DNA from 4 places in the Psychrosphaera algicola genome. Region 1 is predicted to be linked to each of the others. Evidence: predicted binding sites of a transcription regulator. Region 1 holds the regulator's gene; each other region holds the start of a gene.

Evidence for each region. Region 1 encodes FliA, which starts transcription of late flagellar genes. Its sites were predicted from a motif close to CTAAAGNTNNNNNNNNNNNNGCCGATA; they were not measured.
Region 2: a site for FliA is predicted at 5,648-5,674, ahead of pomA (flagellar motor protein PomA). Genes of this name have one in related genera too.
Region 3: a site for FliA is predicted at 4,897-4,923, ahead of PN838_RS16660 (DUF5610 domain-containing protein). Genes of this name have one in related genera too.
Region 4: a site for FliA is predicted at 4,122-4,148, ahead of PN838_RS21465 (DUF3530 family protein). Genes of this name have one in related genera too.

The regions. Positions count from the first base shown of each region.
Region 1 is NZ_JAQOMS010000002.1:988,049-996,299, reverse strand. It holds partial or broken gene flhA (flagellar biosynthesis protein FlhA) at 1-996, shown strand, start outside; partial or broken gene flhF (flagellar biosynthesis GTPase FlhF) at 1,024-2,614, shown strand; partial or broken gene PN838_RS05405 (MinD/ParA family protein) at 2,653-3,461, shown strand; gene PN838_RS05400 (RNA polymerase sigma factor FliA) at 3,473-4,195, shown strand; partial or broken gene PN838_RS05395 (response regulator) at 4,401-4,708, shown strand; gene PN838_RS05390 (protein phosphatase CheZ) at 4,727-5,470, shown strand; gene PN838_RS05385 (chemotaxis protein CheA) at 5,487-7,622, shown strand; partial or broken gene PN838_RS05380 (protein-glutamate methylesterase/protein-glutamine glutaminase) at 7,632-8,251, shown strand, end outside.
Region 2 is NZ_JAQOMS010000002.1:1,205,189-1,213,439, forward strand. It holds gene PN838_RS06480 (hypothetical protein) at 227-820, shown strand; gene PN838_RS06485 (hypothetical protein) at 879-1,070, shown strand; gene PN838_RS26120 (pyridoxal-phosphate dependent enzyme) at 1,112-1,414, shown strand; gene PN838_RS06490 (pyridoxal-phosphate dependent enzyme) at 1,461-2,189, shown strand; gene thiI (thiazole biosynthesis protein) at 2,186-2,569, opposite strand; partial or broken gene thiI (tRNA uracil 4-sulfurtransferase ThiI) at 2,591-3,642, opposite strand; partial or broken gene PN838_RS06500 (flagellar motor protein MotB) at 3,918-4,846, opposite strand; gene pomA (flagellar motor protein PomA) at 4,846-5,607, opposite strand; gene PN838_RS06510 (exodeoxyribonuclease VII small subunit) at 5,798-6,046, shown strand; partial or broken gene ispA ((2E,6E)-farnesyl diphosphate synthase) at 6,121-7,028, shown strand; partial or broken gene dxs (1-deoxy-D-xylulose-5-phosphate synthase) at 7,037-8,251, shown strand, end outside.
Region 3 is NZ_JAQOMS010000002.1:3,030,359-3,038,609, forward strand. It holds partial or broken gene lexA (transcriptional repressor LexA) at 1-553, shown strand, start outside; gene maoP (DUF413 domain-containing protein) at 796-1,191, opposite strand; gene PN838_RS16645 (gamma-glutamyltransferase) at 1,771-2,091, opposite strand; partial or broken gene PN838_RS16650 (hypothetical protein) at 2,113-3,997, opposite strand; gene PN838_RS16655 (MmcQ/YjbR family DNA-binding protein) at 4,219-4,671, opposite strand; gene PN838_RS16660 (DUF5610 domain-containing protein) at 5,111-6,316, shown strand; gene PN838_RS27880 (adenylate/guanylate cyclase domain-containing protein) at 6,434-7,039, opposite strand; gene PN838_RS27885 (adenylate/guanylate cyclase domain-containing protein) at 6,991-7,605, opposite strand; gene PN838_RS16670 (CHASE2 domain-containing protein) at 7,539-8,251, opposite strand, start outside.
Region 4 is NZ_JAQOMS010000002.1:3,900,889-3,909,139, forward strand. It holds gene PN838_RS21435 (LPS-assembly protein LptD) at 1-874, opposite strand, end outside; gene PN838_RS21440 (LPS-assembly protein LptD) at 820-1,680, opposite strand; gene PN838_RS21445 (hypothetical protein) at 1,832-2,020, opposite strand; gene PN838_RS21450 (co-chaperone DjlA) at 2,182-2,376, shown strand; gene djlA (co-chaperone DjlA) at 2,465-3,034, shown strand; gene PN838_RS21460 (DUF3530 family protein) at 3,054-3,473, opposite strand; gene PN838_RS21465 (DUF3530 family protein) at 3,520-4,089, opposite strand; gene hemH (ferrochelatase) at 4,224-5,354, shown strand; gene PN838_RS21475 (Na+/H+ antiporter NhaC family protein) at 5,409-6,785, shown strand; partial or broken gene PN838_RS21480 (amino acid aminotransferase) at 7,030-8,221, opposite strand.

The DNA.
Region 1 (8,251 bases):
AGGTTTAGAAGTTGGTTACCGTTTGATCCTCTTGTTGATAAAACCCAAGGCGGTGAATTGCTGTCACGTATAAAAGGTGTGCGCCGTAAACTTAGCCAAGAGCTTGGCTTCTTAGTGCCAGCGGTTCACATCCGTGACAATTTAGATTTAGATCCAAATGTATATCGTATTACCCTGATGGGGGTAACAATAGGTGAAGCTGAAATTCGACATGATCGCGAGTTAGCAATTAACCTAGGTCAAGTGTTTGGCAAGGTTGATGGTATCGAAACAATAGACCCTGCTTTCGGTTTAGAGGCCGTTTGGATAGAAGCTAAAAATCGAGATAAAGCACAGTCATTAGGTTATACGGTTGTTGACCCAGCTACTGTGGTTGCAACGCATATAAGCCAATTGTTAACTAATAACGCAGCACAGCTACTTGGTCATGAAGAAACGCAAAATCTTCTTGAAATGATTGGTAAAAATTATCCAAAACTTGTCGATGGTGTAGTGCCAGAAATGATGAGTTTGTCGGTACTTACGAAAGTTCTGCAAAATTTATTAAATGAAAGTGTGCCAATTCGAGATATTCGTTCTATTTTACAAACCCTTGTTGAGTATGCTCCAAAAAGCCAAGACCCCGATGTGTTAACGGCTGCGTGTCGTATCGCACTTCGTAGATTCATCGTCCAAGACACCGCTGGTTCGGTGGCAGAAATACCCGTCATAACTTTAGCGCCAGAGCTGGAACAGATGTTGCAACAGTCTATGCAGTCGACTGGAAACGAAGGCGCTGGTATTGAACCAGGACTTGCTGAACGTATGCAAACGTCACTTGCAGAAGCACATAAGAATCAAGAATTACAGGGTGAACCTTCGATTCTTCTTACGTCAGGCATGTTACGCAGTGTGTTGTCTCGTTTCCTAAAACACAGTGTCCCTGGTTTGGTAATTCTGTCGTATCAAGAAATACCAGAAGAGAAACAAATTAAAATTGTCAGTTCGGTTGGTTAGTTGTCAGAACTTTGACGGAGATTTAGAATGAAAATAAAACGTTATTATGCAAAAGATATGAGAACAGCACTAGCTCAAGTAAAAGAAGAGTTAGGTGTAGACGCAGTCATCATGTCAAACAAAAAGACGGCAACAGGTATAGAGCTTGTTGCAGCGGTAGATTCTGATGCAGAATTAACAACTAAACCTTCTACACAACCGGTGAGTGAAGCCGAAACGCAGCAATCGATATCAAATCAACGAGTGAACAACCAACAAATGGCCGGTGCTAGTGGATCAATTCAAGCACTGATGAATAAGCCAGAAGGTGCACAAACGCAAAGTCAGCCTGCAACTAATGTGGCCAGTTCGTTAGACGAATTATTAAAGCGTCAAAGCAACTTTAGTAAGCCAGCTCAAGCGGCTGTTGCTCCTCGTCAGGCACAGCCTGTTCAAGCTTTACAAGAAAATGAAAATCCAGTCGGGACTATGACCTAAGGCACTATCACAACAAGCAGAATCAGAATTTGAACAATGGTTATCTAAAGCCCGAGATAAAGTTGCTGAAGAGTCAGCACCTTCTCAGGTTGATTTTAACTCGCTAAATAATGATATTGGTTATGACTCAAATACAAATGAAGCGCACCAAGCACAGTTAGATGGTGATGATTTGTCTGATCCACACTCGGCTCCAGTTTCTGCTTCTATTAGTGAGTTGGCGACATTAAAGGCCGAGATGAACTCAATTAAGCAATTATTAGAACATCAAGTCTCAAATTTAATGTGGCAAGACGTCAATCGTCGTCAACCTGTAAAAGCGATGTTAACTAGCAAATTAAAAGAAATGGGTTTATCAGTTAAAGTCGCTGAGCATTTAACGCATTTTATTGGCGAAGACACTAAACACTCTGATGTTTGGCCTAAAATGTTAGCGTTGTTAACTGAACAACTTGATACAACAGATAACGAAATTATCAAACGTGGCGGAGTCTATGCATTGGTCGGTCCTACTGGCGTTGGTAAAACTACGACCATAGCTAAGTTAGCGGCTCGTTATGCACAAATGTATGGTGCCGACAAAGTTGGCCTAATTACGACTGATAGCTTTCGTATCGGCGCACTTGAACAATTGGCAACTTATGCCAAAATATTAGGGTGCCCGCTTAAACAAGCAAAAGATGTTGAAGAGTTGTCTGAAGCCATTTATCAGCTAAGAAACAAAAAGTTAGTTTTGATTGATACAGCTGGCATGAGTCAACGTGACATTAAATTGACAGAAAGATTAAATTATTTGTTAACGCGATCACGTGTTAACATTAAAAATTATTTAGTTTTATCAGCCACTTCACAAATGAGTGTACTGCAAGAAAGCGTACAACATTTTAAAACAATTCCACTTTCGGGTTGTATATTTACAAAAATAGACGAATCTTTAAGTTTGGGAGAGTTAATGAGTGTTGCAATTCATAATAGGTTGCCAATTGGTTATTTAACCAACGGTCAACGCGTCCCAGAGGACATTAGAGTTGCAAATTCAGGAAAAATTGTGCAAAAAGCTAATCAATTGTTTGAATTAAAGCAAAAAGTAACTAACGAAAATAATAAGGTAGTGCCAAAAGCAGTAGGCATGTATGATTAAAGCAAGTTCATCTGACTAAGGCTAGTGGCTTAAGAAATATGTCTTTAGCAAATAAAACCAAAGTAATCGCTGTTACAGGCGGAAAGGGTGGCGTTGGCAAAACAAGTGTTTCGCTAAATACCGCTATAGCCCTAGCTCAAATCGGGCAAAAAGTGTTAGTGCTAGACGCTGACCTAGGCTTAGCTAACTGTGATGTTATGCTAGGTTTACGTGTCGAAAAAACTTATCACATGTCATCTCCGGTGAAGCTGAACTTGACGATATTTTAGTTGAAGGGCCGTACGGCATTAAAATAGTACCGGCAACTTCAGGTACTGTAGATATGGTCGACCTTTCTCCTACCCAGCATGCCGGACTTATCCGAGCTTTCAGTGAAATGCGAACACCAGTGGATATTTTTATTGTCGATACTGCGGCAGGCATTTCAGACATGGTATTGTCCTTTTCACGCGCATCCCAAGAATTATTAGTTGTTGTCTGTGATGAGCCAACGTCAATTACTGACGCCTATGCACTGATCAAAATTCTTAATCGTGACCATGGTGTCAATCGATTTAAAGTCGTGGCGAACATGGTTCGTTCGATGAAAGAAAGCTAGGACCTATATAAAAAATTATCTTTAGTGACGGACCGATTTTTAGACGTCACACTCGAGTTAACTGCGATAATTCCATTTGACGACAATTTAAGAAAAGCGGTTCGACGCCAGCGGGCAATTGTGGACGCTTTCCCAAGATCGCCATCGTCTGTCGCATTTAAAACTTTAGCTGCCAAAATAAATAACTGGCCGACGCCGACAAACGCGACTGGTAATTTAGAATTTTTTCTAGAGCAGTTAGTAAATTAAGAGGCGCTCGTTTGAACAACAAAGTTGCCGCAGCCTACGAGGCTAAAGAACAATCGCTCACTAGCCTTGTAAACAAACATGGGGTGTTAGTGAAACGAATTGCCCACCATTTGGCTGCGCGATTGCCCGACAGTGTCCAAGTTGATGATCTCATCCAAGCAGGTATGATTGGTCTTATTGAAGCATCAAAGAATTTTGATGGGTCAAAAGGGGCGAGTTTTGAAACCTATGCTGGCATAAGAATTCGAGGCTCCATGTTGGATGAAATTCGACGTGGCGACTGGACTCCCCGCTCTGTACACCGTAATACCCGATTAGTTGCCAATAAAATATCAGCGTTAGAAGCTGAACTTGGACGCGACGTTAAAGATGTAGAAGTCGCTGCTGCATTGGATATATCACTTGCCCAATACCACCAAATGTTAAAAGAGACGAGCGCAGGCCGTGTCCTCGATTTGGACAGCTTAGGTGTAGCGGAAGATGTGGTGACAAAACATACTGACGGTTCGGACGATGTCTATGACGGTGTCGAAGTAAACAATTTTAAATCATCAATGATAAAGGCAATTAAGTCATTGCCCGAGCGAGAGGGACTAATTCTTTCGCTATATTATGATGATGAGCTAAACTTACGTGAAATTGGTAACGTTTTGAACGTGAGTGAATCGAGAGTTAGCCAGATCCATAGCCAAGCTATGGTGCGGCTTCGAGCTCGATTAAAGGAATGGTTATAATAAAACTTGTAACTTCCTAATTTTTATTAATAATATTTATTTACGTTAATCATGTATTTTCAAGCCGGTACGAACTACTATAAGTGAAACTGGATTGGGAACTAACAAAACCTCACTGGAGGACGCTTTGGATAAGAATATGAAAATTCTGGTTGTTGACGACTTCTCAACAATGAGAAGAATCATCAAGAACCTATTGAGAGATTTGGGCTTTACCAATGTTTCAGAGGCAGATGACGGAAGTACTGCATTACCAATGTTGCAAAATGGTGACTTTGATTTTGTTGTTACGGACTGGAACATGCTCAAGGTATGCAAGGGATTGATTTATTACGTGAGATTCGTAAAGACGAAAGCCTAAAACATATGCCTGTCATGATGGTAACTGCAGAAGCTAAAAAAGAACAAATTGTTGCCGCCGCTCAAGCGGGTGTTAATGGCTACATTGTTAAGCCATTTACTGCAGCGACGTTGAAGGGCAAATTAGAAAAAATATTCGAGCGCTTAGAATAATCTAACTAGGAGTACACTATGTCTTTAGAGACTGCTCCGCAGATTAGCCTTGAAGAGGCTAAAGCCTTAGTAGCTGCGCTAGAGTCGGGTGACAATACAACAGCAAACACCATTTTAATGGGCATTGCTGCACCTGAGCAAAAAGAATTATTTGCAGAAGTTGGAAAACTCACACGTCAATTACATGATTCGCTTTCTAGTTTTCAATTAGATCCGAAAATTGCAAATTTGGCGACAGATGATATCCCTGATGCAAAAGAACGATTAAGTTACGTCATGAGTTTGACGGAACAGGCTGCCAATAAAACAATGGACGCCGTTGACGCTAGCTTGCCGTTAGCTGACAAAATTAATAGCGATATTTCCAGTTTAAAACCTGAGTGGGATAAATTAATGCAGCGCCAACTTGAGTTGGGCGAATTTAAAACCTTATGTTTTTCAGTGAATGAGTTTATGGAGACTGCAGAAAAAGACGCAGCCCAAATTCATCTTTATATGACTGAAATCATGATGGCTCAAGACTTTCAGGATTTAACTGGTCAGGTAATCAAACGTGTTATCGAGTTAGTCAAAGAAGTTGAAGATAGTTTAATTCACTTACTGACAGTATTTGGTGAACCTAGTAGAGAATCTATTAATGAAGTTAAGGCTGCTGTCGATAACAATGGTGTAGAAGGTCCAATCATCGATGCTGAAACACGTGAAGACGCTGTTTCGAATCAAGATGAAGTTGACGACCTATTATCTAGTTTAGGCTTTTAAGTTAGGGAGCTGCCGAATGGCGTTGGAAGTGGATCAAGAGATATTACAAGATTTCTTAATAGAAGCTGCAGAGATCTTAGAATTACTATCAGAAGAGCTAGTTGAACTGGAAAATGACCCAGAAAACGCTGGTCTCTTGAATTCCATTTTCCGTGGATTTCATACCGTCAAAGGTGGCGCTGGCTTTTTAGCGTTAACGCATTTGGTGGATGCGTGCCATGGTGCAGAAAATGTTTTCGACATTCTGAGGACTGGCAAACGGAGCGTAACACCTGAATTGATGGATGTTATTCTCCAAGCGCTCGACACCGTCAACGAAATGTTTGCTCAAGTTCAAGCTGGTGAAGACCCAGCTCCTGCTGATCCACAACTGTTAGAACGTCTACATCGTTATAGTCATCCGGAGGCCGAAGTAGTTGAAACGGTTGCAGATGTCGAACCAGAAGTTAATTTGACTGGCGGCGATATAGATGAAATATCAGAAGACGAATTTGAAGCATTATTAGACGAACTCCATGGTAAGCCGGCCGCGACAGCGACGCCAGCACCTACTTCTCCCACGTCGTCAGCAATTGCTAGTAGTGGTGATGACTTTTCAGACGATGAATTTGAAGCATTATTAGATGAATTACATGGGAAAGGGTCGTTTGAAACATCAAAACCTTCGGCTGGTAATGCTGCACCAACGGCTCCAGCACAACCTGTCTCGTTTTCAAATGAAAGTGATGAGATAAGTGATGACGAATTTGAATCTTTGTTAGACGAATTACATGGCAAAGGCGCGTCACCAACAGTAAGTAAACCAAAAGCTCAGGCACCAAAACCACCTGAACCGCCAGCGCCAAAAGCGACGCCAGCACCGGCACCAAAACCGCCTGTAGCGGCTAAACCCGCTCCTGCTAAAGTTGCGCCGGCTAAGTCACCTAAACCTGGTGAGAAAAAGGCACCACCACCACCGGCAGCTGAAACAACTGTTCGTGTTGACACTAAACGCCTTGACGAAATTATGAATATGGTTGGTGAACTTGTCTTAGTCCGTAACCGGTTGGTGAGCTTAGGGGTTAATTTAGGATCTGATGAAGCGATGACCAAAGCAATATCTAATTTAGATGTTGTAACTGGAGACCTGCAAGGCGCGGTAATGAAAACGCGTATGCAACCGATTAAAAAGGTATTTGGTCGATTCCCTCGGGTTGTTCGAGATTTGGCTCGAAGTTTAAATAAAGAAATTGTATTGGAATTACTCGGTGAAGAAACCGATTTAGATAAAAATTTAGTAGAAGCTCTAGCGGATCCGCTAGTGCATTTAGTTAGAAATTCTGTAGACCACGGCATTGAAATGCCGGACGAACGTGAAAACGCTGGTAAGAGCCGAGTCGGTACAGTTCGTTTATCGGCGTCACAGGAAGGCGATCATATCTTGTTAGTCATCGAAGATGACGGTAAAGGAATGGACCCTGAAAAGCTTAAAGATATAGCCGTAAATAAAGGCGTTCTCGATGCGGATGCTGCAGCTCGATTGTCAGACACTGAAGCATATAATTTAATATTTGCTCCGGGCTTCTCAACGAAAGAAGAAATATCAGACATCTCTGGTCGTGGCGTTGGTATGGATGTGGTTAAAACCAAAATCACTCAGCTTAACGGCTCTGTCGATATCCAGTCTGAATTAGGCGTTGGCACTACACTAGAAATTAAAGTACCACTGACACTAGCAATTCTTCCAACCTTAATGGTTGTTGTTGGTGAGTTGATATTTGCATTGCCGCTATCAACGGTAAATGAAATTATTCATCTGGATTTAACAAAGACAAATATAGTTGACGGCCAGCAGACTGTTATCGTTAGAGAAAAAGCGATCCCACTATTTTATTTAGAAGACTGGTTGATCAAAGGCAATAACCCAGCTGACCGAGTTGTTGGTAAAGGCCATGTAGTTGTTATTCAAGTTGGTGTACAACAAGTTGGTTTTGTTGTGGACTCATTAATCGGACAAGAAGAAGTTGTCATTAAACCATTGGACGCTATGTTGCAAGGAACTCCGGGAATGGCAGGGGCGACGATTACATCGGATGGTGGTATCGCGCTTATATTTGATGTACCGAACTTGTTAAAACATTATGCTAAACGGTCTAACTTAAGGTTTAAGTAGTATTTAAAAATGACAATAAAGGTATTGGTTGTAGATGACTCTGCGTTTTTTCGACGTAGAGTAACAGAAATCTTGAACTCGCACCCTGACTTACAAGTTATTGGGGATGCAGCTGATGGGCAAGCGGCAATTGAACAAACCGCAAAGTTACGTCCAGATGTGATCACGATGGATATCGAAATGCCTGTCATGGATGGCATTACAGCCGTCAAAAAAATAATGGCAGTGACACCTACGCCTATTATTATGTTTTCATCTTTAACACACGATGGGGCCACTGCAACGTTAGATGCACTTGAAGCTGGTGCCCTTGATTTTCTTCCGAAAAAATTTGAAGACATAGCAAAAGATAAAAAGAAGGAACCGCTTTACTGCAGGAGCGAGTTAAAGCATTAGGCGCGAAATCCAGTATATTAGCTCGACGTCGTCCAATTCGTTCTGAAGTGTCAGAACGAGCAATAGTTAAACCAGCGACCTCTACTTCAACAATATCTTCGCGACTGGGTAGCAGCCTGCAAAGTTCATCAACTCGAAGAACAACTGAAACGAGTCAAGCGGCACCTCAACGGCAGGCAACGTCGGCGATTCGAAACTCGTCTGGAAAGTCATATAAATTATTAGCGATTGGT
Region 2 (8,251 bases), 220 kb from region 1:
TGCCTCGATTTGTTGCGGGAATTATACTTGCTCTACAGCCACATTCAAGTGAAACCTGAGATTTCTTTTGTAGGCTAGCAGTAAACCTAATTTTACGTTATCTTTGAATGTAGCGTATTCATCTGTATCAACTGAATTATGGTAAACAAATCAATGTCTTTATTACGTTCTTTAACTGTGTTCTCGGTATCTTTTTTGTTACTTCTAGGGTGTGCAACCAAAAAGGTTGAGCACGTACCTTAGCTTTGAGATAGTTTATCATGACGCCAACAATTCCAACGCCCAAAACGTCCTTAAACTCGTCTACTTTAATCGATACTCTTCCGATGCTCGCTTCTCAACGAGCGATTGGCAAACAAGTATTAACGAAAATAACACCGGTGATTATTTTTCAGAACAGGCCGGGATCCGTTCATCTGCAATTTCCAAACAATTAAGAACAAACGTTAATTTGGACACTACCCGTCCGTTTGATCAACCAAATATTATAAGTTGGGTAGAAGTCCCCTCATTGGCAGAATATGGTTCTAACAGTTATAGAGAAACAGTTTATGAAAATACAACGGAATACATTCTGTCTTCACTTAATGCCGACATCGAATCAGATTTCGACAGTACAAATGCATCGGCTAGTGTTGAATTTGGTGGACAGCTCTGTGTAGATGTTCAATCGAGATTACACACGAATAAAATTAGAGATGGCGAGTGGATAGGTTCCGGACAAGATGTCACCTGTTTTATCAATTTTAAACATGAGCTTATTCGCCCTGTTTTAAAAGAAGATTGGGTTCCGGCTGGTGTTACAATAAAACTAAGGTAAAACTTACGTTATCGTTAGAACTCGATTAGCTAATTTCGAAGCCTACCTTTATAGTAAAATGCTAACTAACAGTTACACATTTTTTCCGTCTAAACGTACCACCCACAAACGTGGTCGAAGCATCACAACGGGAAAAAGTACACCATTTATGGTTAATAACGAAGACATCTATCTGTTCGTAAAACCTTACGAAAAGCTCGAAGCTAAGATTAAGGCAATCGATTGGGTAACTGGCAATAAACTCCCTTAAGTCGTTATCATAGCAATATTCAATGAATATAAGGCGACACAATGACTATTCTAACTGCTGCAGAATCTCTTGCCGACCTAGTCGGCAACACTGCTCTTTTAAAATTACAATCACTTAGCCAACTGACTCAGTGTGAAATTTTTGTTAAATGTGAATTTCAGAATCCCGGCGGTTCAGTAAAAGACCGCGCCGCATTACAAATGGTATTAGAAGCAGAACAAAGCGGTAAATTAAAGCCTGGAATGACAATAGTTGAAGGTACGGCGGGTAATACCGGTATTGGCCTCGCGGTTGTTGCAAAATCACGTGGCTATAATTTGAAAGTTGTGATGCCAAAAGGCTAAGGCGAAAGAAAAGGAACAATTAATCGAATTACACGGTGCAGAACTCGTGCTCGTCGATGCCGTACCTTTTGCCAACGAAAATCATTTCTACCACACCGCCCGTCGTATTGCTGAACAAAACCCAGATTACTGGTGGGCAGATCAATTCGAAAACACAGCAAATTCCAACGCCCACTTTTTAACGACCGGCCCTGAAATATTTCAACAAACAGATGGGCAACTAGATTGTTTTGTTTCTGTCGCTGGAACAGGCGGGACATTGGGTGGTATTTCTAAATATTTGAAGCAAAAAGATCCTAATACCAAAATAGTCAGTGTTGATCCTGACGGCTCTGGTATTTTAAATTTTCTAATGAATGGCAAGCATCAAGCGACAGCGGGTTCGTCATTCACAGAAGGCATTGGCATCATGCGTTTAGTTAACAACTTTAAGCAAGGTAAAATAGATTACGGTTTAAATTTACCTGACAGCGATATAGTTACTGTTGCGAATTACGTCAGAAAACAGGATGCATTAGTATTAGGCAGTAGCAGTGCATTAAACGTTACAGCAGCATTATATTGCGCAGTTCAAACTGGCCCCTTAAACGGTGGAAAACCACAGAAAATTGTGACAATTGCTTGTGATGCAGGTGAACGTTCAGTGTCTAAACTTTATAATGAAGCGTTTTTGGCAAGTAAAAACATTCAGTCCGATGCCCAATCCATTGAGCATCTAATTGAACGCTATAAAACCGAGATTAATCGATTACAACACGTTGAATTTAATCTTTAATTTTTTCGGTAAACCTTAACATTTGTGTAACCGTGTTCGTGTAATAACAAGGCTTGAAGTCGACTCATTACACCACGGTCACAATAAAGGTAATACGGCTTAGTTTGATCCAAATCCCCAAATTGCGTTGCCAGTTTAAAAAATGGCATCGTAATTGTTTCAATATCATCCAACGCTAACGGCATTTCATCGGTTTCATCTGGGCTGCGGATATCTAACACAATTGCGCCATCGGGTAATTCAGTAACTTGTTCAACTTCCTGAACTTCCTCGGCCGCTTGTTTTTCTATATCACGGATATCAATAACATTGGCTGCTGAAACAACCTTATCAATAAGTGATAAATCAAAATTAGATTCAGCTTCAATTATTTCTGACAAAACGGCACGCGTAGTTGGTTTTTTCGAAATGACACCACAATATTCAGGCATAGCAGCGGCAAAATCGTGGGTACCAATAATACGTGAAGTATCGATAATTTCCGCTTTATCCAAATGAATTAATGGACGCAAGATCAGTGTTTCTGTAACTCGGTCAATAACGCTTAGGTTTGTCAACGTTTGGCTCGACACTTGACCCAATGACTCACCTGTAACCAATGCTTTGATATTGAGTTTGGCGGCGACTTGAGACGCGGCACGCATCATCATTCGTTTTAAAACAACGCCCATTAAACCATTGTCTATTTTCGACAAAATTTCTTCGACTACCGGTTCAAAGTCAACCGCAACAAATTTGGTTTTATGTGAACTGCTATAACGTTTCCAAATTTCGTAAGACACTTGTTTAACGCCAATTTCATGCTCTTTACCGCCAAGATTAAAAAGCAGAAGTGCGTTCTCGCTCCACGACGCATCATATGATAGGTAGCAACACCAGAGTCAAATCCACCAGATATTAATGACAACACATCTTCCTGGGTTGGGAGTGGCATGCCGCCTAAACCTTTATGATTCGCTTTAATGATCTGCAACTTGTCCTGACGCAACTCTAATCGAATTGTAAGTTCTGGCTTTTTAAGCTTGACGCTTGCTGACTCAACAGCTTGGTTTAAACCGCCACCGATGTAACGTTCTAAATCACCAGACGTAAAATCATGTTTGCCTGACCGTTTAACTCGCACGCAAAACTTTTTGTCCTCTAGGAATGGGACCCAGTATTTAGCGACGTCATTGAAGGCGGTATCGAAGTCAACAAAGTCAACTTCAACAATTTGATTATATTGGTCTACACTATGAATTCGTGAAATAGCATCAATAATCTCCGCTTCCATCTCTTCTGAAATACCAATCGCTTCTACAAGAAGGTCACTCCAACGAGCAACAACATGTGCCGACGGATAAATACGTTTTACAATAATACGTAAGTTCGACTCTAATAACTTACTAAACCGTTTACGTACCGAACGACTCTTAATGTTTATTTCTGGGTGGTATTTTACGATTAATCTCATGACACTTAACACACTGGCATTGACGACAAGCGATACTGACACCAAAACAATTGGGTTAGCTCATACTGGTCTTTTAAAATAGCGCGGGATTATATAACGAAGGCCAAAACCATGCCATAGGTTTATTTTTTAGTCATTTATACAAAGCAATAATAAATACTGTACTAGGCTCACAAAAAACCAGACACCATTAATGAAATCTCATTAACCACATCTGGTCTTTTATATTGTTACCATTTTTAACTTAAAGGTAACTCGTAATTTTTAAATAAAGCCTAAAGCTCTGTGACGTTTATCCCTTCAGACTCTTTTGCCTTGCCCTGCGTAATTGCAATCTCAACTCGACGGTTTTTGCGACGATTCGACGTTGAATTATTCGGGACTAAAGGTCGAGTATCTGCATGCCCCATGACCGTAATTCGGTTTTTATCAAAGTATGGCGCATTTATCATTTCGGTCGCAACGGCGACCGCTCGGGTAGAAGATAAATCCCAATTGTTGTTAAACAGCTCGTTGGTCACATTAATATCATCAGTATGACCAGATACCGTTATATCGCCAGGTATGTCGTTAAGTAGTGTCGCAACTTTTTGAATGATAGGCTTAAACTGATCTTGTAAATACGCCGATCCAGATGGAAACGCCCCATTCTCTCTTATCCGAATAATGATCTGCTGACCTAAAGATTCAAGTTCTACTGCTCCATCGATGATTTCTTTTTGCATTTGTTCTGCAATTTTTTTCATCATTTCATTTACTTGTTCTTGCTCGGCCGTGGCGGTTGCTTCAGTTTCCGATTCTGCTTCTGCGGTTGCGGAACTCATGCCACCACGCATTTCTGCGGTTTGTTCCTGCCGGCCACCTGCTGATTCATCTTCGCCTTCTTCAAACTCTAGTACTTGCTGAGTCATCTCTATGGTTTGCTGCTGCAATATTTCAATAGGTGTTGGTTCTGGTCTTCCTAGGCGAAACTCTTGCGCTATCACCGAGGTACCTTTGGGTATATCTTTAACTTCAAGTTTATTTTGCACACCAAATGCAAACTTCATTGAGCCTGCAATTTGCTTAAATTTTAAAACATCCATTTCGGCAAATGACAAAAGCAATACAAAGAAACACATCAGCAACGACATTAAGTCTGCAAAAGTCCCCATCCAAGCGGGAGTCCCTCTGGGGGACATTTTGGACATTCATCCATCGGAATTATTCCTCAGTGTTTACTTCGCGCTTAGAAGCCGCTAGATAGTTACGAAGCACGCCTTCAATTACTTTCGGGTTTTGACCATCTTGAATGCCTAATACCCCATCCATAATCAAACTTTGATTGAGCTTTTCTTCACCCGTTCTTAAATTCAGTTTAAATGACATAGGTAACGCTATAACGTTGGCCAAAAATGCACCGTATAACGTTGTTAATAGGGCAACAGCCATCGCAGGACCGATTGACTTTGGGTCATCCATGTTTGACAACATAGCAACCAAACCAACAAGTGTACCTATCATCCCCATCGCTGGAGCAATATCTCCCAAGGTTTTAAACATACCGGCACCGAGTTCGTGACGTTCTGTGGTAAGTGAAATATCTTTTGATAACGTTGCTCGAACCACTTCACCATCGTGGCCGTCAACTAATAAGTCTACGCCTTTTTGCAAAAATGCGTTGTTTATTTCCGCTTCTTCTAACGCTAAAAAACCGCCTTTACGTGCTGAATCTGCAAGTTCGACAATTTTTTCAATTAATTCTTCTGGCGTTTCAATTTTAAACGAAAACGCCTTACCCGCGATTTTACCCGCCGTGAGGAACTGAGCTAACGTATAATTAGACAACAAGACGAATGTCGACCCACCAAATACAATCGCTATTGACGGTACGTCAATAAACATATGGAGTCCGCCGCCCAAAATCATGGCCAATACGATAAACCCAATCGCACCAATCATGCCTACAATACTAGCTAAATCCACAACTCACTCCCATCTCACAATTTGCTTCTACATTGATAACTATCGACAAATATCCCAACAACTTAAATAGTTTCTAACTAAGTGTCTATTGTTTGTTCGCCCTCGCCTAATAATAAATGATTATAATTGAATATGCAGTGCCAATACGGTAACTTATTTGGCTAATTTTCAATGTGACCCAAAGCTATTTATGACTAAGCCTACTGCCCCTCAATTTGAACAAGCTATCGCTGAACTCGAATCCATCGTTAATCAACTAGAATCTGGCGATTTGGAGCTTGAGCAGTCGTTGAAATTATTTGAACGCGGCATTGAATTGACGCGCATAAGCCAATCAAAATTGCAGGAAGCTGAACAAAAAGTACAGATCCTAATGGAAAAACAAGGCGATCTTCAATTGCAACCTTTCCAAACTGAACCGGCTGGTAACTCTAACTGATGAGCAATTCAGAACAATCAGTCGAAAAACCGAACGTGAAAAATGCTCAACAGGTTTCCGACAACAATGCGGCTATGAACAATGTTGGGTTTGCCGAACAAATAACGGTTTATAAATCTCAAATTGAAAATTATTTAGAGCAACATCTTGCCACTGCAAACATTGATGAGCCAACATTAAAAGCGGCAATGCATTATTCACTATTATTAGGTGGTAAACGTTTAAGACCATTTTTAGTTTATGCCACAGGTGAAATATTTAATGCAGACCCAAATTCATTAAACGTTGTCGCAGCCGCATTAGAGTCAATCCACAGTTACAGTTTAATACATGATGACTTGCCGGCCATGGACGATGATGATCTGCGTCGCGGCCAACTGACTTGCCACAAAAATACAATGACGCGGTCGCTATTTTAGCTGGCGATACCTTACAGACCTTTGCATTTCAAATGTTAAGCGGCCCCGAACTTAGTAGCGTAACGCCAGAACGCCAGCTGCAACTCATCCATCTAATTTCACAAGCCAGTATCGATATGTGTGCAGGCCAATCAATTGATTTGATTGAGACTGATGCAAACACAGATTTGTTACCAGAAATTAAACTGACAAATCTCCAACATATGCATAAGCTAAAAACCGGCGCATTAATAAAAGCATCTGTCTTAGCAGGCGCGTTATGTGGCAAGGTTTCTGAACAAGAACTCAATTATTTAGAACAATATGCCGATGCAATTGGCCTCGCTTTTCAAGTTTGGGATGACGTATTAGATATAGTTTCAGATACCGAAACCTTAGGTAAACCGCAGGGTTCAGACCTAGAAGCAAACAAAAGCACTTACCCTGCGTTGTTAGGTTTAGAGCAAGCAAAATTGAAGGCTAAAAATTTAGTTGACGAAGCAGTTCAAGCTTTACAACAATTGCCGTACAATACGTCGGTTTTACAACAATTAGCCCTTTATATCATTGAGCGAGATCACTAAGTTCTTTTATGACAGTAAATATTGCCGATTTTCCACATTTACAGAAAGCCTTGCTGCCAACTGACCTTCGCAAATTGCCTCAGGAAGCACTTAAATCTGTATCAAAAGAGCTAAGAGAGTACTTACTAAATTCAGTAAGTAAGAGTTCTGGCCACTTCGCATCAGGTCTAGGAACTGTAGAACTTACTGTTGCCTTGCATTATGTGTATAACACACCGTACGACCGTATCATTTGGGATGTTGGCCACCAGGCTTATCCCCATAAAATCATTACCGGTCGAGCGGATCAGATTCATACTATTCGTCAAAAAGATGGATTGCACCCGTTTCCTTGGCGTGAAGAAAGCGAATACGATACGTTAAGTGTTGGTCACTCATCTACATCCATTAGTGCGGCATTGGGAATGGCAATTTCAGCGCAGTCTGCGCACAAAGCCGAACCTGAAAACAAAATTCGTAAAGTATGTGCCGTTATTGGTGATGGCGCGATGACCGCTGGTATGGCGTTTGAAGCGATGAATCATGCCGGTGACATTAAGCCCGATATGTTAGTGGTATTAAACGATAACGACATGTCTATCTCTGAAAATGTCGGAGCCCTAAATACCCACATGGCAAAACTACTGTCGGGTAACTTATATACGACGTTTAGAGAAAGCGGTAAAAAGTTATTAAGTGGTATTCCACCAATTAAAGAACTCGCCAGCCGAGCAGAAGAGCATCTAAAAGGTATGGTCGTTCCAAGTACCATATTTGAAGAACTCGGATTTAACTATATTGGTCCAATTGATGGCCATGATATAGATGCGTTAGTCGATACCTTACGTAATATGCGTGACCTAACTGGCCCGCAGTTTTTACATATTGTCACTAAAAAGGTAAAGGGTATGAACCGGCTGAACAAGATCCAATCAAATACCACGCAGTACCTAAATTTGATCCTAATACCACTTCGCTACCAGCGTCAAAGTAACATCACCTACATACTCTCAAGTATTTGGTGACTGGTTGTGCGACATGGCTGCCGTTGATAACAAATTAATGGCAATCACTCCTGCAATGCGCGAAGGCTCTGGTATGGTGCGTTTTTCAAAAGCATTTCCAGAACAGTATTTTGATGTCGCAATCGCAGAACAACATGCAGTAACGTTGGCGGCGGGCATGGCCTGTGAAGGCTTTAACCCAGTTGTGGCAATTTATTCTAGCTTTTTACAACGTGGTTA
Region 3 (8,251 bases), 2.0 Mb from region 1:
CTGGTATGCCACCAACACGAGCCGAAATTGCCACAAGACTAGGATTTCGTTCTGCCAATGCGGCGGAAGACCATTTAAAAGCGCTAGCTAAAAGGGCTTTATTGAAATATTGCCAGGTACATCCCGCGGTATTCGTTTGACTGAAGATATTTCGCAGATGGAAACTGGCCTACCGGTTATAGGTAAAGTTGCTGCGGGTTCGCCAATACTGGCGATGGAACACGTGGACAGCCACATAAATGTCGATCCAACTATGTTTAACCCTGCCGCTGACTTTTTATTGAAGGTTGAGGGTGAAAGTATGCGCGATATCGGCATAATGGATGGTGACTTTTTGGCGGTCCATAAAACTCAAACTGCTCGCGACGGACAGGTCGTTGTTGCTCGCGTAGAAGAAGATGTGACAGTTAAAAGGTTAGAACGCAACGGTAGCCAAGTTATCTTGCATGCAGAAAACAAAGAGTTTTCGCCTATTAAAGTGGATTTGAACTACCAAGACTTTGCAATTGAAGGGTTAGCCGTAGGCGTCATAAGAAATTCGTCGTTGATGTAATTTTCTGACGACAAGCTAGGAGACTATTAGCGCCGAAATTCTCACTGTACTCCGTTAGTCTTTTTTGGTGGATACGGGTGATATTAGGTTTAATTACTCTGTGAAAGATCGCTGAATACAAGATGTTCAGCGATTTTTTGTTTGTGCAGACTCGTGATCACAATACCTACACTAATGATTAAATTAGGCTACGCTGGAGTTTAGTCTAAGCAGCTGTCCAGTTTGCTTAGTCATTTACATCTTTATAAATCGTCATCGTCTATATCCGGATCGTCTTCCACATCTTCCGCTTTTGCCGTTAACGTATATTTGGGTTTACCCGTAGTGATAATATTTTCATACTTGGCCCAAACACGCTCAACAACACTTTCTGGTAGCAAGTTGTGTTCACACATTTCCAAAAAGTGCTTTTCTGCGTCGGTTTCTGCTGCAACTTTTTTCTGTTTAAGTTGCGCTAACCTAGAACCTAAAGATGACAATATCTCGGATTCCGCTATTGTAAAATCTCCAGATCGCTTAAACCCTTTTGGAAAGTTTTTGTCGTCGTAAAACTCACTAGACTGCATAAAACCATGAAATTCTGACATAGATGTTTTTACCTCAAAACCAATTTTACTAAATAATAATTTGCACTCCATTTAGTCAGAATATTAGCCGAGAAATTATCTGATGCAAGCCCCTAAATCAATTTATTTTAGTTTGTTTATTGTGTGACTAGCTTTGCTTTTTTAGGTCTTTGATTGTCTGTGAATTTTGTTCAATATAATGGGAATGTAACCGTTAAGTTTTGTGGCAATTTCAATTTAACTAACGATGTATGACTTTAAGATACTGCAGACACTATGCACTAATTAAGGTTATTAAAAAATGAGTGCTTGTCGACTAGGATCTTAGCATTAAGCCGGCGCAAATCTGCAGAGCAATAATGGCTATTAAATCGCTACGACAATGATGAAATTGGTTGTGTAGTGATGTGGTGACTATGAGGTCACTTGCGTAAATGACTTTAGGTCATATAATGACCGTTGGGGTTCAATTATTGTTGAGCCTTTTTTAGTTCAGGTGTTCGGTGTTTGATGTGTGCTCAGAAAAAAGCTAGTTGTTGTCATTTCTAGAAGAGTTTTAAGTGAGATAAAATCAACGTGCGCTAATAATTAAACGCACGTTGTAGGTTAGGTAAAGTAAACAGATTTTAAATAAACGATGAGTTTACGTATTTATTGCTCTAGTACTTTAGCTACGCCTCGATTAAATTTGTTAGTTTCAGAAGCTGCTTGCAGTTTATTACCTTGCTTAATCACAATTTGTAGATCGCCAAATGCGCCTTCTACCAAGTTGTAACCCATTTTTTCGAGTTTGTTTAATACATCATGGTCTATTCCAGAAAAATGCTTGATCTCATTTATTGGCCATAACTGATGGTGGAATCGCGGTGTATCAACAGCGGATTGTGCAGTTATTTTGATGATATAAACATAAACTCGGTAATGGGAACGGATAATTGAAAAATCAAAAAATAGTATTTTTTGATTTTTCAAAGATAGCTCAAGAGAGATTAATTATCCTTTGTCGGTCGGATTAAGATCCTCTTCTTGTCGCAAATACCCCGCGGCTTCTTCATCTTGTTCTAACGCTGCCGTAGATGTTGGATTTGCTCTAGTTTGCTGGTTTAGCTGATAAAGTTGTGATGCATTCCCCAAATCTCGTTCACTGGTAATTGAAGCTATAGATTCACGGTCTTTTAAGAACGAAATGACATCCGCTTTAATGGCGGCTAATTGCTCATTATCTTTGTGTAGCTCCATGATATGTCTTGGATGCTCCAGGTTTTTCATACCAGTCGCCGCAAATGTAGTAGAGACGATGCGGGAAACGATAATCCATGGCGTAATACTGCTTCGAACCAAAGTATTTTCAGAGCGAGTGCTATCGTGGATACCAGTACCAGTAGAAATTTTAGATTCAGTAAAGGTCCCTTCGCACTTGAAGTAGACCAACAGAGACTCGAATTGCATTTCAGCATAGAACAAATGAGCACAATTGGTCAGTAGCCTTGCAAATGCACGCAGTAAAAAGCCAATAAGCAAGATGTGAAAACTTGCGATTAATAACGTACTAAATTCCAATAGATGGTCAGAATTTATTATTTGCTCAATGTTGCCAATATTAACCGTGTCGATAAAGTGAATGATATCGATTGCGGAATAAGCAAATAGCACAGTAAAAGCAATGGCTAATAAATAAAGTGCATTGCCACAAATAAGTGAAACTAGACGGGCAGTTTGAAAGGTTTTACCTAATGATAAAGGCTTAAATTTCGGCTGTATCTCTTGGATCATTTCGCCTTTAAAGCCACCTTTACCATCAACTTGTTCCTGCAGTTGTGGTTCAAGTTCCTTGTAAACTCGGTTTGGCACTTCTTTATAACGGCGGTTCGCCATGACTAAGTTATCGAGGTTAATAAAAATTTCCTCAGGGTGTACCGATTCCTGCCAATTTTCACGAAGTTCTGATACTTCGGCTACCGGATTAGAGTTACCTAGACGAGCTTTGATCATAATAAAAATTAAGGCACTGCAAATAAGTGCTAAAACGATAGTCGCAACAAGATAAAGCGCAGCATTAAAGTCAGGCAATTGAGTCAGTGCATTATCTATATCCACTTTGTTTAGGTTACCTTGCGCCATTAACCAAGAAACAAGAAGGCCAATGATGATAGGAAAGACAAATGACAACGAAATGATTTTGGCTAGTGTACCTGAGCCTAATGCTTCAATCTGAGTTTCTGCATCACGTTGGATTGGTTTACCAGCAGAACGCCATGAAAATAGGATATAAAACATTAATAGGGTGCTATAAATAGGGAATGCCAATTCACCTGCTTCACCGGCAAACCCGGCTAAAGAAACAAATGCGATTAGACCATAGGATAGTAATGCTACTAAGGTACTTACCCACGAACCAAATAAACGCTGGGCCATATTTCGTATAGGAAAAGGTAAAAATAATAATTTTGGAATTAAGCTATGTAAAAGACGAGATAGAAAACCGACGGGTTCAACGAAGGTGCTGTTTTTTCGACCAACCAGCATTTCTTCTAATGTTTTAGCATTATATGCAACATCATTTTTTCTTCTTGTGCTGTAGATGTTTCTGACTTACTAAAATTATATGCAAGAGATGTAGGGTGATTTCTGCCGACAAAATAGCGTAATGTACTATAAATACCAGATGCTAATATTTTGATACCTAGTCCAAGCGAGATCATACCAAATATCATTAATATCCAGCCGATACGAGGGTCTTCTTTAACTGAGCCCGACGCGATGACAAGTAAACTTATCCCAACGATTGTTTGAATAATTCCTCTTAGAGCAGTGATTTTGCCCTCTAATTTAAAGGGGTTTTTAGACCGAGATCTATAGAGCCATAATCAAAAGCCACGGAATTCTCCTTGTTGTCTTATTCCATATAAGATGATGTTTTACAGTGTGTTATATCACTTCGCGGTAAATATTTCACGTCGCCGCTACTTTGCCTATATGGCACCTTTTTACAATGAATTTTTGAGAATGACTGACAAAAAGGCCAATATGTAGAACCACTCCAATTAAAAAATGATGTGCTAGCACGAGGGCGATGAGACGAAAATCGTTCGCGATTATTCATAAAGAGCGGTACGGCACAATATATTGAAAGTGAAGGTTCAGTACATTATAAATGTAATAAAATAGACGATTGATCTTTTTAGCCATTTTATTTACGACGAGCATAAAAGAGTTATCTATCAATCGTTCTATTTCGCCTTTTGGAATGGGGTCTTCAAAATAAATAGAAATCCAATGTTTTTTATTCATGTGGTAGCCCGGTTTAATTGTTGGAAAGATTTCTCGAAGCATTATCGATTCGTCCGGATCACACTTTAGATTTAACATTAATTGGTCGTCACGCCATGCGAGCAATGCAAACATTTTGTTTTTGACCTTATAGACAGAAACGTCGTCTCCAAATGGAAATGTCTCTAATGTTTCAGGCTTATTGATTAGGTAGGTTTTGAGCTGGTCAAGTTCCATTAATTCCACAGTATTGAGCTTATTAAGTTGCATAGATAAGGCCACAGACTCAACTTTAATTCAAACATTGAATTAAAGTTGAGTCTTTTAACTAAAGCTAAACTAGATTAAAACGACTCAAAATACCCATTAGGGTCTATTGTTAATTAATAATTTTTATTCTTTATTATTTTTTAAGACAAAACATCAGTCTAACTAGCTGGAAAACAATATGTTTTTGGGATATATGTTTTTGTTCGTTATTTATACAAAAAAGATATAATAAAAAATGTTAACTAATGGGGGTTATGGCCGATAACAATCTTGGGTAGATATAGGTAGAAATTTATATGATTAGATTAGACACAAATTTGATGAGTAACTTAGGGCCGAGTTCGTCAAATAACAAAACAAGGTCAATGGAAGAATCTAGTTCGACAGGTGTGAAAGCACACGAACAAATTACATTCTATCAATACAATAGTAGCGATAAAAAAGCTTTTCGATGTTTCAGCAAACGGTTCATCGTCGACTTGAAGACTCGCTGCAGGCAAAATTTCCTTCGGCAAATTCATCTTTAGAAGAACTCGAAGTTAAAGAACGCGAAGAACGAGCTAATCTTGCGGCAAACAATATCTTAAAGTTTGTTGAATTGCGGTTGAAACATGATGTGGCCGATGGCGCAACTTCTGAGCAACTCGAGTCAAGATTAAAAGCTGCTTTAGAAGGTTTTGAGAAGGGATACGACGAAGCCAACGATGTTCTAAAAGATATGAACTTGTTAAGCCCCGAAGTTGATGAAGATATATCGTTAACCAAAGAAAAGGTGCTTGCAGGATTAGAACTTTTAAAAGAAAAGTATCTACCAGAAACAGCAGTTGAAAATTCTGACAACGACGTAAATGACTTGGCCAATAGCGCTGTTAGCAGTAATGACGTTGTTGCTAAAGCTTCTAAGTCTGAAGTAAGACAAAATATTGGTAAGACGCTCGCTGAGTACAGCGCTGTTCAAGTGGGTGAAGCTCGAGATTTTAGTTTTGAATTGCAAACAAAAGATGGAGATGTCGTTACGATCAACGCATCTTCATTAATGGCCTATCAGGCAGAGTCAGCGAGTGGCTCAACAAAAACACAGTTCGGCGAATCTCAGCTTAATTATTTGTCAGCGGATAGTTTAGAAGAAAACAACTTTGCGTTTTCAGTAACCGGTGAACTCGACGATAATGAGTTAAAAGCGATAAACGATATTCTAAATAGCGTTAATGATTTAGCGACTGACTTTTATGGTGGTGATGTAAACAAGGCATTTGAGAAAGCGATGAATATGGGATTTGATTCAAACGAGATCAGTTCCTTTGCATTCTCTATGACTCGCGTAAGAAGTGTTAAAGCAATACAGGCTTATCAACCAGAACAAGAAATACTTAAACCGAGTGTGTTAAGCGAGTTAAAACCGATTGGTAAATTTGCGTCTGAGTTAGCTCGTAGCCTGACCATTGCCAAAGAGCATTTTACTCATCCGCAACAATTGATAAGCTCAATACTTGAACAGGTCGACTTACCAGAATCTTCGGGTAATGAAGCCTCTAATAGTGATGGTAAAGGCAAAATAAGCTTTTTCGAATTTGCTCAATCGCTATTGGAAAAGTTTGACGAATTAGATGCAATGACGGCAATGCCAGACGCTAAGGGTAAAGAAACTGGGTTATAACCTCAGTACTTTCATTTTGTTTGGGTTGAATTTCAAAATACATAGTTGAAACGGGCATTGCTTTAAAATCTAACAATGCCCAATAACGAATGCTCTGGTCGTTCATTCTATTTCGAGCTATTTCGAAGTGTGAGTAAACGAGCCATCCCAATCACTTGCTAAGTCTTCATGCCTGAGCTGTTCAATGCGTTCCAAATACATTTTGTAAAGGTATCGTTCTGGGAACTGCTCTAGCAAAGTGGTGTACTTTTGATCCGCACTGTCCCAGTTTTGCTCAAGGTAGTCTTGATAAGCCGATTCTAAATCGGTGATTTCCACTTTAGTGACATCGTCCAAATCGTCTAACATGCAAACGGGCTCAAAGATGGCGACGGCCAAATCTTTACCTTTTACTTTTACTTTGTCCACGGGCCTAAATGCGATATTAGGGCATTGCGCTCGGGTGAATTCACTAACAAGAAACTCCAAACCATAAAACTTTGTTAACCCTTCAAGACGAGCACCTAAATTCACTGCGTCGCCAAGCACCGTATATGCCCGACGATATTCTGATCCCATGTCACCGACGTTCATTTCACCGGTATTTATCCCAATACCAACGCGCACAGCCGGCCAGTCCTTTTTCGCAAACTCTTCCCGTAAGTAGGCGGTGATTTTTAACATGTCAAAGCCACCTATGACCGATAACTCAGCATGTCTAGGGTTGTCGATAGGGGCCCCCAAAAGGCCATAACCATGTCACCAACGTATTTGTCGATTGTACCTTCATGCTCAAATATGCTCTTGGTAATTGGAGAAAAGTATTCATTTAACATGTCTTTTAAATCATTAGCGGAGAGTTTTTCAGAGATGCTGGTAAAGCTGCGGATATCTGAAAACAGCACCGACATTTCTTTTCTTTCACCTTTTAATGATGCGCTTGATGGATCACTTAACATTTGGTCTATATGCGCTGGTGGTACATATTGGTCAAACATCGATTTGATCCGTTGTTTGTTTGCATTTTCACTAAAGAAGCCCTTTGCAATATTAAATATTGAAATCCCGATTGACACTATTAATGCATGGATTATGGGGAGGTCCATTTGTTCAACTTGCCAGAGATAGAAATTAAACCCAACGATGCTTGCGATGGAAACAAGTCCCCAAACCGCCATCGACATAGGCCCGACGAAGGGTAAGACGAATGATAAAATCAGCCCCCAAATAACAATTTGCGCTGCTACGGCACCTTCCCAAAATACCGGACGGTACTTAAACAACTCGGGATTAAGCAAACCCTCAACCACATTGGCGTGTACTTCAACCCCTGGGTATTGAATACCGACTGAGGTTTCCGTAAATCGGCAATGCCAACAGCCGATGTGCCCACTAACGCAACGCCACCTTCGAGTAATTCAGGGGCGATGCGTCCATGTAATATGTCAGTAGCAGAATAATATGGGAAAGATTTTTGTCCCCCACGATAAGGAATTAATACACGACCAAATGAGTCTGTTTTTATCCGTCGTTTAGTGCCAAATTTGATGGCTGAAATATCATGAGCTCCTTCAAATCCCTCAGATGGTTTAGTCTCAACAAAGACTTCATCGGCGAGCTCATATACGCGAGCTATTTCTATAGATAAGGAAGGGTATAACACGCCATTATGTTCAAACACTAAAGCGGCTCGGCGAATTGCTCCGTCGACATCTGGGACAGAATTGAAAAAGCCCTGCGAGATTGCCGCTTCTTGGAGGACCTCAACATTCGCAACTTTTCCGGCAAAGTGCATACTAGATATTCGAACGGCTTTAGGGTCCAACATGACAATAGGAGACGGTTTAAGCGTACCAACGTCAACTGACTTGTCATGTTGTAGCAGACCACCTAAAACAACGTCATAGTCCGCTATGGTTTGTGCAAACTGCGTATCGGCGTCGAGTTTAAGCCTTA
Region 4 (8,251 bases), 2.9 Mb from region 1:
AGTGGTAACTTGCCGCAATCGACCACTGATTATTAAGTTTGTAACTGGTGAAAAGGCCAGTTTGGTTGATCTTTATGCCCGCGACATCATTGGCAAATCGATGGTTGATCTGAATATTTTGATCTTGTGTCAAATAATAATCGAGTGCCACAAATCCTGTATCAACTTGCTGTGCGTCCCGATTATATAGGAAGCCGCCGTCAAGTTGCCAATGTTCTGAGATCCGACCAAAAAACTCGATAGCAAGCGACGGTTTAGAGGTGGTTAACTCGCCATTAGTTCCCTCTTCATTACTATTTTGGCCAAATTTCTGTACTTGGCCGATGCCAAATCGCAATAACTCTGTGTTCTTTTCGTCAAATATACTTGTACTAAAACCATACGTGGCTTGGTTCATAGCAGATATACGATCGATACTTGAATATCTATTATCGCGGAATAGTGCAAAATAATCTTCTTTTAAAAGCTGTGAATCATAGAGGCCAATGCCAGATTGGTCTTCTTCTTCAACATATACATATTGGATTTTTGGCTCCAAAGTCTGTCTCACTGACTTACCAAAGTAGTTACTCTGTTTTTCGAAGTTTAAGCCTGTTAATAGGCGATACTTAAAAATGCCACGGTAAATATCTTCTGAGGTATCCGCAGTTGTATTTTGAATTTCGTAATTTGTTGATAAAAAACTTACACCGGTTTCAAACTGAAAGGCAGGGCTGTAATAACTATAATTTAATTTAGGTTCAAAATGCAGTCGGTCAATTCTATCGTCATCAAACGAACTATGAGTGAAGTGGGTATATTGGCTATGCAGGCTAACTGTCACGCCTTCCATAGCCAAGTTTTCACGCCAGTCAGCTTGCAGTTGGATTGGCACAACATACGACGAGGTATGGGGGCCAAGTTCAGATATTTTTGAGATAAAAAGCTCGCATCAAATTTTTCGCTGAAATAGTTTACATTGACGAAGTTATTGAGATGCGTATCCGCCTGATGATGATAGTCACTGTTAAATTCGCTGATGTAATTGTCATCACTCAAATTGGTATATTGCATTTGCATATTCCAATTTTCGTCCCAACTGGAGTCGTGTTGGATATGTGCCAAGTAACGTTGCGATAGACTATCGTCACTTTGATCTTTATCTAAATATTCAAGTTGTAAAATATTATAACTGTTTTGAGTCATGTACCGTAAGTTGTTATTTAGCTGTGTGCCTCGCTCTGACATGTATTTAGGTGTGAACGTATAATCTAGGTTTGTGGCAATATTGAAGTAAATAGGCTGTGCATAGTACGCGCCATATCGACTTGAATTACCTAACTCCGGGAACAATAAACCGGTTTTTCGTTGGTCTGTTATCGGGAATGTTACGTAGGGTACGTAGATAATAGGCACATCATTTATTCGAAATGTGGTATTCCAAGCCTCGCCCCAGCCTTTCTTTTGATCGATATAAATGCTGTTTGATGAAAACAACCAACTTGGGTCATCGCCCGGACATGTCGTAAATGTTGCATCGGCGAGTTTAAGTTTTTGATTATTCTCAATTGAAAACTCTGCAGCTTTACCGCGACCTGAGTTAAATCCAAACTGGTATTCGGCATCAAGTAACTTAAAGTCTTTGTTGGAATCGTCAATAAAAATAGATTCGCCTTCAACTGTGGCTGAGGTCGAATCCAATTTAATATTACCTTTAGCGGTAAATTGGTTTTTAGCTCGTCGTAAATTGCACTGTCTGCTTGTACGGTTTGTTGTTGCTGAAAAATAACAACGTTACCTTGAAACTCCGTAAATTCGTTTCTGATTAATTCAGCTTTATCGCTTTCGACCATTATTTCAGAGCGGCTTTGATACGAGTTTGCAATTTTTTTATGCGAGCTTCTTCCGCGCTCACCGGAATTTCGATGTCACAAAGTGGAACAGCTGCCAAAGCACTGTTCGAAAAACAATAAAGTAACAAGGTCGATAAAGACGTTTTGCTTAGGCGCAGTAATATTGTCTTGACGCGATTAGCAATCATGGTTGGACTCAACGTAACCTCATATGGAAAAATTTAGGGAAAGCACACAGATAGAATTCTATCCGATTTTTTACGCTATACTACGCGGCCTATTGAATTAGGATATAATTTCCCCATTAAAGTGGGTGATTAGATTAAGATTTGTACAAAAGTAGGTGAATGTGACTGGAAAAATAGCTGGGGTCATTTTTGGGATCCTTTTAACTCGCAATATTTTAGGTGCGCTTGTGGGCCTATATGTTGGTTATTTGTTCGATAATGCAATTAAAAAGATGGCGAACAAACAAAATGTTGCAAACTGGCTAGAGAGTGGCGATTCAAAACAATCGATCTTTTTTATAGCACTTTTTCTGTGATGGGGCATGTGGCAAAGGCAACCGGTCGGGTAACACCAGAGCACATCCAGACAGCATCCGATTTTATGGCTAAAATGCGTTTGTCTGAATCGCAAAAGAAGAAGCGCGTGACGCGTTTAGAGAAGGTAAACTGCCGGGGTTTCCACTTAATGCGAAACTTAAATTATTTAAACAGCATTTTGGTGATCGCAGCGATCTACAGCAGTTTTTTCTCGATATCTTAGTTCAAACCGCTTATAGCGATTCAGTCTTAGAGCAAAAAGAATATGATGTGTTGTTGAAGATAAATAAAGAATTGGGCTACACCAAAAGGTTCTTAGATCAGCTTATTTCAATGTGGGAAGCTGAAGTTCGATTTCAGGCGTATAAGCAAAAACAACAGGAAAAATATAAGCAATACGACCGTCGTTCGGAACAACGAGAAAAATCTCGACAGGCTGAGTCTCCCTCCTTGCAAGATGCTTATGCACTTATCGGGGCGAGTGAGCGTGATTCTACTCGAGAAATTAAGCGGGCCTATAAAAGATTGATGTCACAAAACCACCCAGACAAGCTTGTTGCTAAAGGACTTCCTCCTGAGCTTATGGAATTGGCGAAGCAAAAAACGCAAGATATTCAAGCGGCCTATGATCTGATCAAAAAAGCCAGACAGTTTTAATTTTTAATTGCATTTGAGTTTACATCCCTACGGATGATAAAAAGCCGTATATTTCTTTAAGAATACGGCTTTGTTGGCCGTAGTAATTAGTACCAACGTGCAGTTTTCTTTGTCGATAATCGACCTTAAAATACTTCCGGGCTAATTTCTTCCGCATATCAACATTGGCGAGAACCCAACTGTTATCAGCATATTGATATAAATCTAAGATGGCATAATCACTATTAGCGACACTTTCTGCTAATTTTTTGTTTTCATTTTGTTGTGGCATAAAAGCACTGAGCATAATTAATGCGTCCGGCAAAAACTGGCGATTTTGGGCGATGATTTCCGTTATCCAAGCGCAGCTTTTTCCCTGACAAATAACAAGATAGTAGCCGGGTGAACTCGCGGCAAGTTGCCATGCAGCATCTAATCGACGTTGGATTTCTGTACTGATTTTTTGCTCCCTTCGGGAGTGAAAATGGGGTCAATATAAAACGATTTTAGCTGTAAGTTAGGATTCGTTTTTCGGCAACCTCAGTTTTTGGATCTACCTCACTTTCTGTTTGTTGTTCCGAACTTGAAGGTTCATCAACTGTACCAACTTCCACGGTGTCTGTGGCGTTTTCATCAGTGGCAGGTGTTGTTTCTTCTTCGATGATTTGTGAAAGGTCATCTGGCATTGTCAGTAATAAACTGTTCCAGCCATAGTCTGTAAGCTTGTCGTATAGCCCACTGATCGCAGCTTGTTTATGAATAGGTTGCTCGATATCAGGTACAATGATCGCCGTGCCTTTGGTTAGGCCCGCGGTTTGTTCTTTAAATAATGCAATAAACTCTTGGTCGCCAGCGGTTAGAAACTTAATTTGTTCGTCAGCAATAAAGTGACGAATGTCTTCTGCATGCTGACGCGCTTTAGAGATCGGCGGGACATATTCAGCTGCGTTTGCAAGTTGCATAAACAACAGGCTACAGGCCAGCGCAGTCGTGACTAATGTCGCAATCGTTCGTATTGGTGACATTTTGTTGTTTTTAATAAATGTTTTCCTGTCTTTTGCCATTACTTTACGCATAAAATAGTTAACTCGTTGGCTCTATTATTTAATATCGGCTTTAGTTTCAATTCCTATAGCGCTTTGAGCATAATATTAATAAGGGTGATCGATATCGAACTTTTATCGTACATAGATAATTTAAGTGAAGTTGCATGAAGTATATTAATTCAGAAAATTATAAACACGAACATGGGGACAAAATTGGCGTTCTTCTTGTTAATCTAGGTACGCCAGAAGCGCCAACTAAGGCGGCTGTAAAGCCTTATTTAAAGCAATTTTTGTCTGATCCCCGTGTAGTCGAAATTCCAAGGGTAATTTGGTACATGATCCTAAACGGGATTATTTTACCTTTTCGTTCAAAGCGTTCCGCTCATGCATATCAACAAATTTGGACCGAACAAGGCTCGCCATTATTAGCGAACACAGCGAGTCTTTGCGGCGGTGTTGTTAAACGTATGGCACAAAAACACCCAAACCTAGTGGTCGATTTTGCTATGCGTTATGGCAAACCCGATATGGAAAGTAAATTGCAATCATTATTGGATAAAGGGGCGACTAAACTCATTGTTTTACCTTTATATCCTCAGTATTCAGCGACAACGACTGGCTCAACGTTTGACGAAATAGCGCGTTTGTTTTCAAAGCGTCGCTGGTTTCCAGAATTACGGTTTGTGAACCAATATCACGATGATCCTAATTATATTGAGGCATTGGCCAATAAAGTGAAAGCGCATTGGCAGCAACATGGCAAGGCAGAAAAGCTCGTATTGTCTTTTCATGGGATCCCAAAACGGTTCTGGTTAAATGGTGATCCCTATGTTTGCCAATGTTTTAAAACAGCGAGATTGTTAGCTGAAAAATTGGAACTTACAAAAGATGAAATGCTAACGTGTTTTCAGTCTCGATTTGGAAAAGCGGAATGGGTGCAACCTTATCTAGAAGGTACGTTAAAAGCGTTGCCCGGCAAAGGCGTAAAGTCAGTGCAAGTATTTAGCCTATGGTTTTCCGTGGATTGTCTGGAAACACTTGAAGAAATTGCAGTAGAAAACAAAGAGTATTTTGAAGACGCTGGCGGTGAACGTTTTCAATATATTCCCTGTTTAAATGACGATGAGTCTCATGTTGACATGATAATGAATGTTATTGAACGTCATGCAAGCGGTTGGGACCTAGCGGATGGTCAATCGCCAGAAGCGCATGCAGAGGCTAATGCAAACCTGCGTCAAAGCGTTATTGATAAAGAAGAAGAACTTTCTCAAATTTCGTCAGTCACGAGCGTTTAGTAAGTAGGCGCTCTTAATACATAATAATAAGTCTAATCGAGTGAAAATTACATTATGACAAATGACCTCTCAATTCTGTCGTCAAATAACGATAAAGGTTCAGCAATTGCCTTATTACCCTTAGCTTTCTTTGTCGCTATCTTTTTGGGGACAGGCATTGCATTGCATTTACAAGGCGTGGCATATGCGTTTTATCAATTGCCTGCACCTGTCGCCATTATTCCGGCTATTATCCTCGCCTTAATGCTTGACCGAACACGTCAAAGACAGGCAAATAATGGTTTGTTAGTCGCGCCATTGGAAACCAGTTTGAATTCATTTATTGAGGGCATGGGGAATAATAAAGTTATTACTATGTGCTTGATTTACTTGCTTGCCGGGGCGTTTTCATCGGTGGCAAAGATCACGGGTGGTGTCGATGCCGTTGTCGCTTTAGGCCTTGATTTAATTCCGGGTCAACTGGTCGTTGCTGGGTTATTTATAATATCGGCCATCATAGCAACGGCAATGGGGACAAGTATGGGGACAATTGGTGCGGTAGCGCCAATTGCCGTAGGTGTTGTTAGTGCCACAGATATTGACCCCGCATTTTTAGCCGGCGCTGTTGTGGGTGGCGCAATATTTGGTGATAACTTAAGTTTTATTTCTGATACAACTATCGCGGCAACAAAAACGCAGGGCGCTGAGCTGAAGGATAAATTTAAAGAAAACCTAAGATTTGCATTACCCGCCGCAATTATTTGTTTGGTTATTTATAGTTTTGCGTTGGACTCACAGGTGACTGAGTTACCGAGTCAGGTGGATTCAAATTGGATCTTAGCCTTACCTTATTTCCTAATTATTGTATTGGCAATTTTAGGTGTTAACGTATTTGCGGTATTGTTATTAGGTACTGTTTTATCGGCTTTGAGCGGCGCAGTTTTTGCTGATTACGAGCTAGCTAATTTGGGTAAAGATATTTATGCCGGTTTTAGTGCGATGCAGGAGATATTCTTACTCGGGTTGTTAATAGGTGGTTTAAGCCAATTGATGAAAGTGCAGGGTGGTTTAGGGTTCTTAGTCAGAAAAATGGAGAGCTTTACGCAACGGTTTGCCAGTGAAACGAACAAATACGCCAATAAATTTGCAATAGGTGGATTGGCTTTCATTACCAATTTAGCCGTGGCAAACAATACCGTGTCAATTATCGTTACCGGTGATACAGCGAAACAGCTAGCTGAAGACGCTAAGATCTCTCCTAAACAAAGTGCAAGCTTACTTGATATCTTCAGTTGCATAGCTCAGGGCATCGTTCCTTATGGCGCTCAGGCACTTTTGGCTGCTGCGTCATTTGGTATCTCACCGGTCGAAGTTGTCACAAACGTTTGGTACTGTTTTATTCTGGCACTGGTAACTATTGTTCTGTTGTTTTGGAAAAACGGCGAGAGCTAGTGATTAGGCTTACGACTTTGTTGTCAGTTGCATTTAGAGGCTCTTATCCAGAGCCTTTTTATTCCCGGTAATTACTCAATGCCATTTGATACACCTAAAGGTTATCTCAATTACCGACTATTAAATTATTGAGTGCTAGCTGAGAAAGATGTCTGACGTGAGAATATCTTTATGGTGGCATGTTTTTTGAAAAAAACCGCAACAATTAAATGTTACGGTTTTGATTTACAGTAAATAATGGCGCTTATTTATTAAGTACAGCCGCCAGTGATTCTGCTAGGTAATTTGCATTGGTGTCGTTAACACCGGCAACATTCACTCGGCTTGAACCGACGATATAAATGCTGTAATCAGTTTTTAATGTGTTGATGGCCGCTTTATCTATTCCTAAGAATGAGAACATACCATTTTGGTTTGCAATGAAATCAAAGTTTCAGGGACACCTTTCTCAGCAAATTTCGTTGCGATAAAGCTACGAAGTCCGTTAATGCGTTCACGTTTCTCGTTTAACTCTTGATGCCACAATGCGGTTAAATCTTGGCTGCCCAAAATAGTGGCAACAATATCAGCACCGTGTGCAGGAGGCATAGAGTAGATTGCGCGAATAACATTTAATGTATTGCTAAATGTAATTTCTGTTTTAATCGCGTCACGCCCCACAATGCTGATTGCACCGATACGTTCACGGTACAAACCAAAGTTCTTAGAACATGAAGAACAAACAATCATTTGCTCAACTTGATCTGCTAATAAGCGAATACCAGCAGCGTCTTCTTCTAAACCAGAACCAAATCCTTGATATGCAGAGTCGATTAAGAAAGTGAATTTTTGCTGTTTTGCGATATCAGCAACGGTTTGCCACTGCTCGATATTAAGATCCATACCACTTGGATTGTGGCAACATGCATGGAATAAAACCACATCACCTTCTGGAACTTTGCTTAGTGTTTCAACCGTTTCGTTAAATTTAAGACCCATAGTGTCAAAATCAAAATATGGGAATTCTTCAACTTTTAAACCAGCGGCTTTGAATATGCTTAAGTGGTTTGCCCATGTTGGGTTGGTTACCCAAATGGTCGCATCTGGATTTGCACGTTTGATTAATTCAGCTGCAACTCTTAGCGAACCTGTTCCGCTAGAGGTTTGTGCGGTCTTTACGCGTGATGACTCAATAATTTGATGCTCACCAAAAATCAACTGAGTAATAAGTGAATTAAAATCCGCGTTACCCGCTAAACCTAAATACGATTTAGATGTTTCGTTTTCAAGACGAAACGCTTCTGCTTTTTTACTGACTTTAAAACTGGCGTATTGCCAACTTCGTCTTTATAAACACCGACGCTTAAATCAACTTTTTTAGGGTTTGGATCAGCTTTAAATTCGGCCATTAAACCAAGAATAGGATCGGTAGGAACGGGTTGTAATTGATCAAACATGATGTCTCACTTAACTGTTATTCGGTTGAT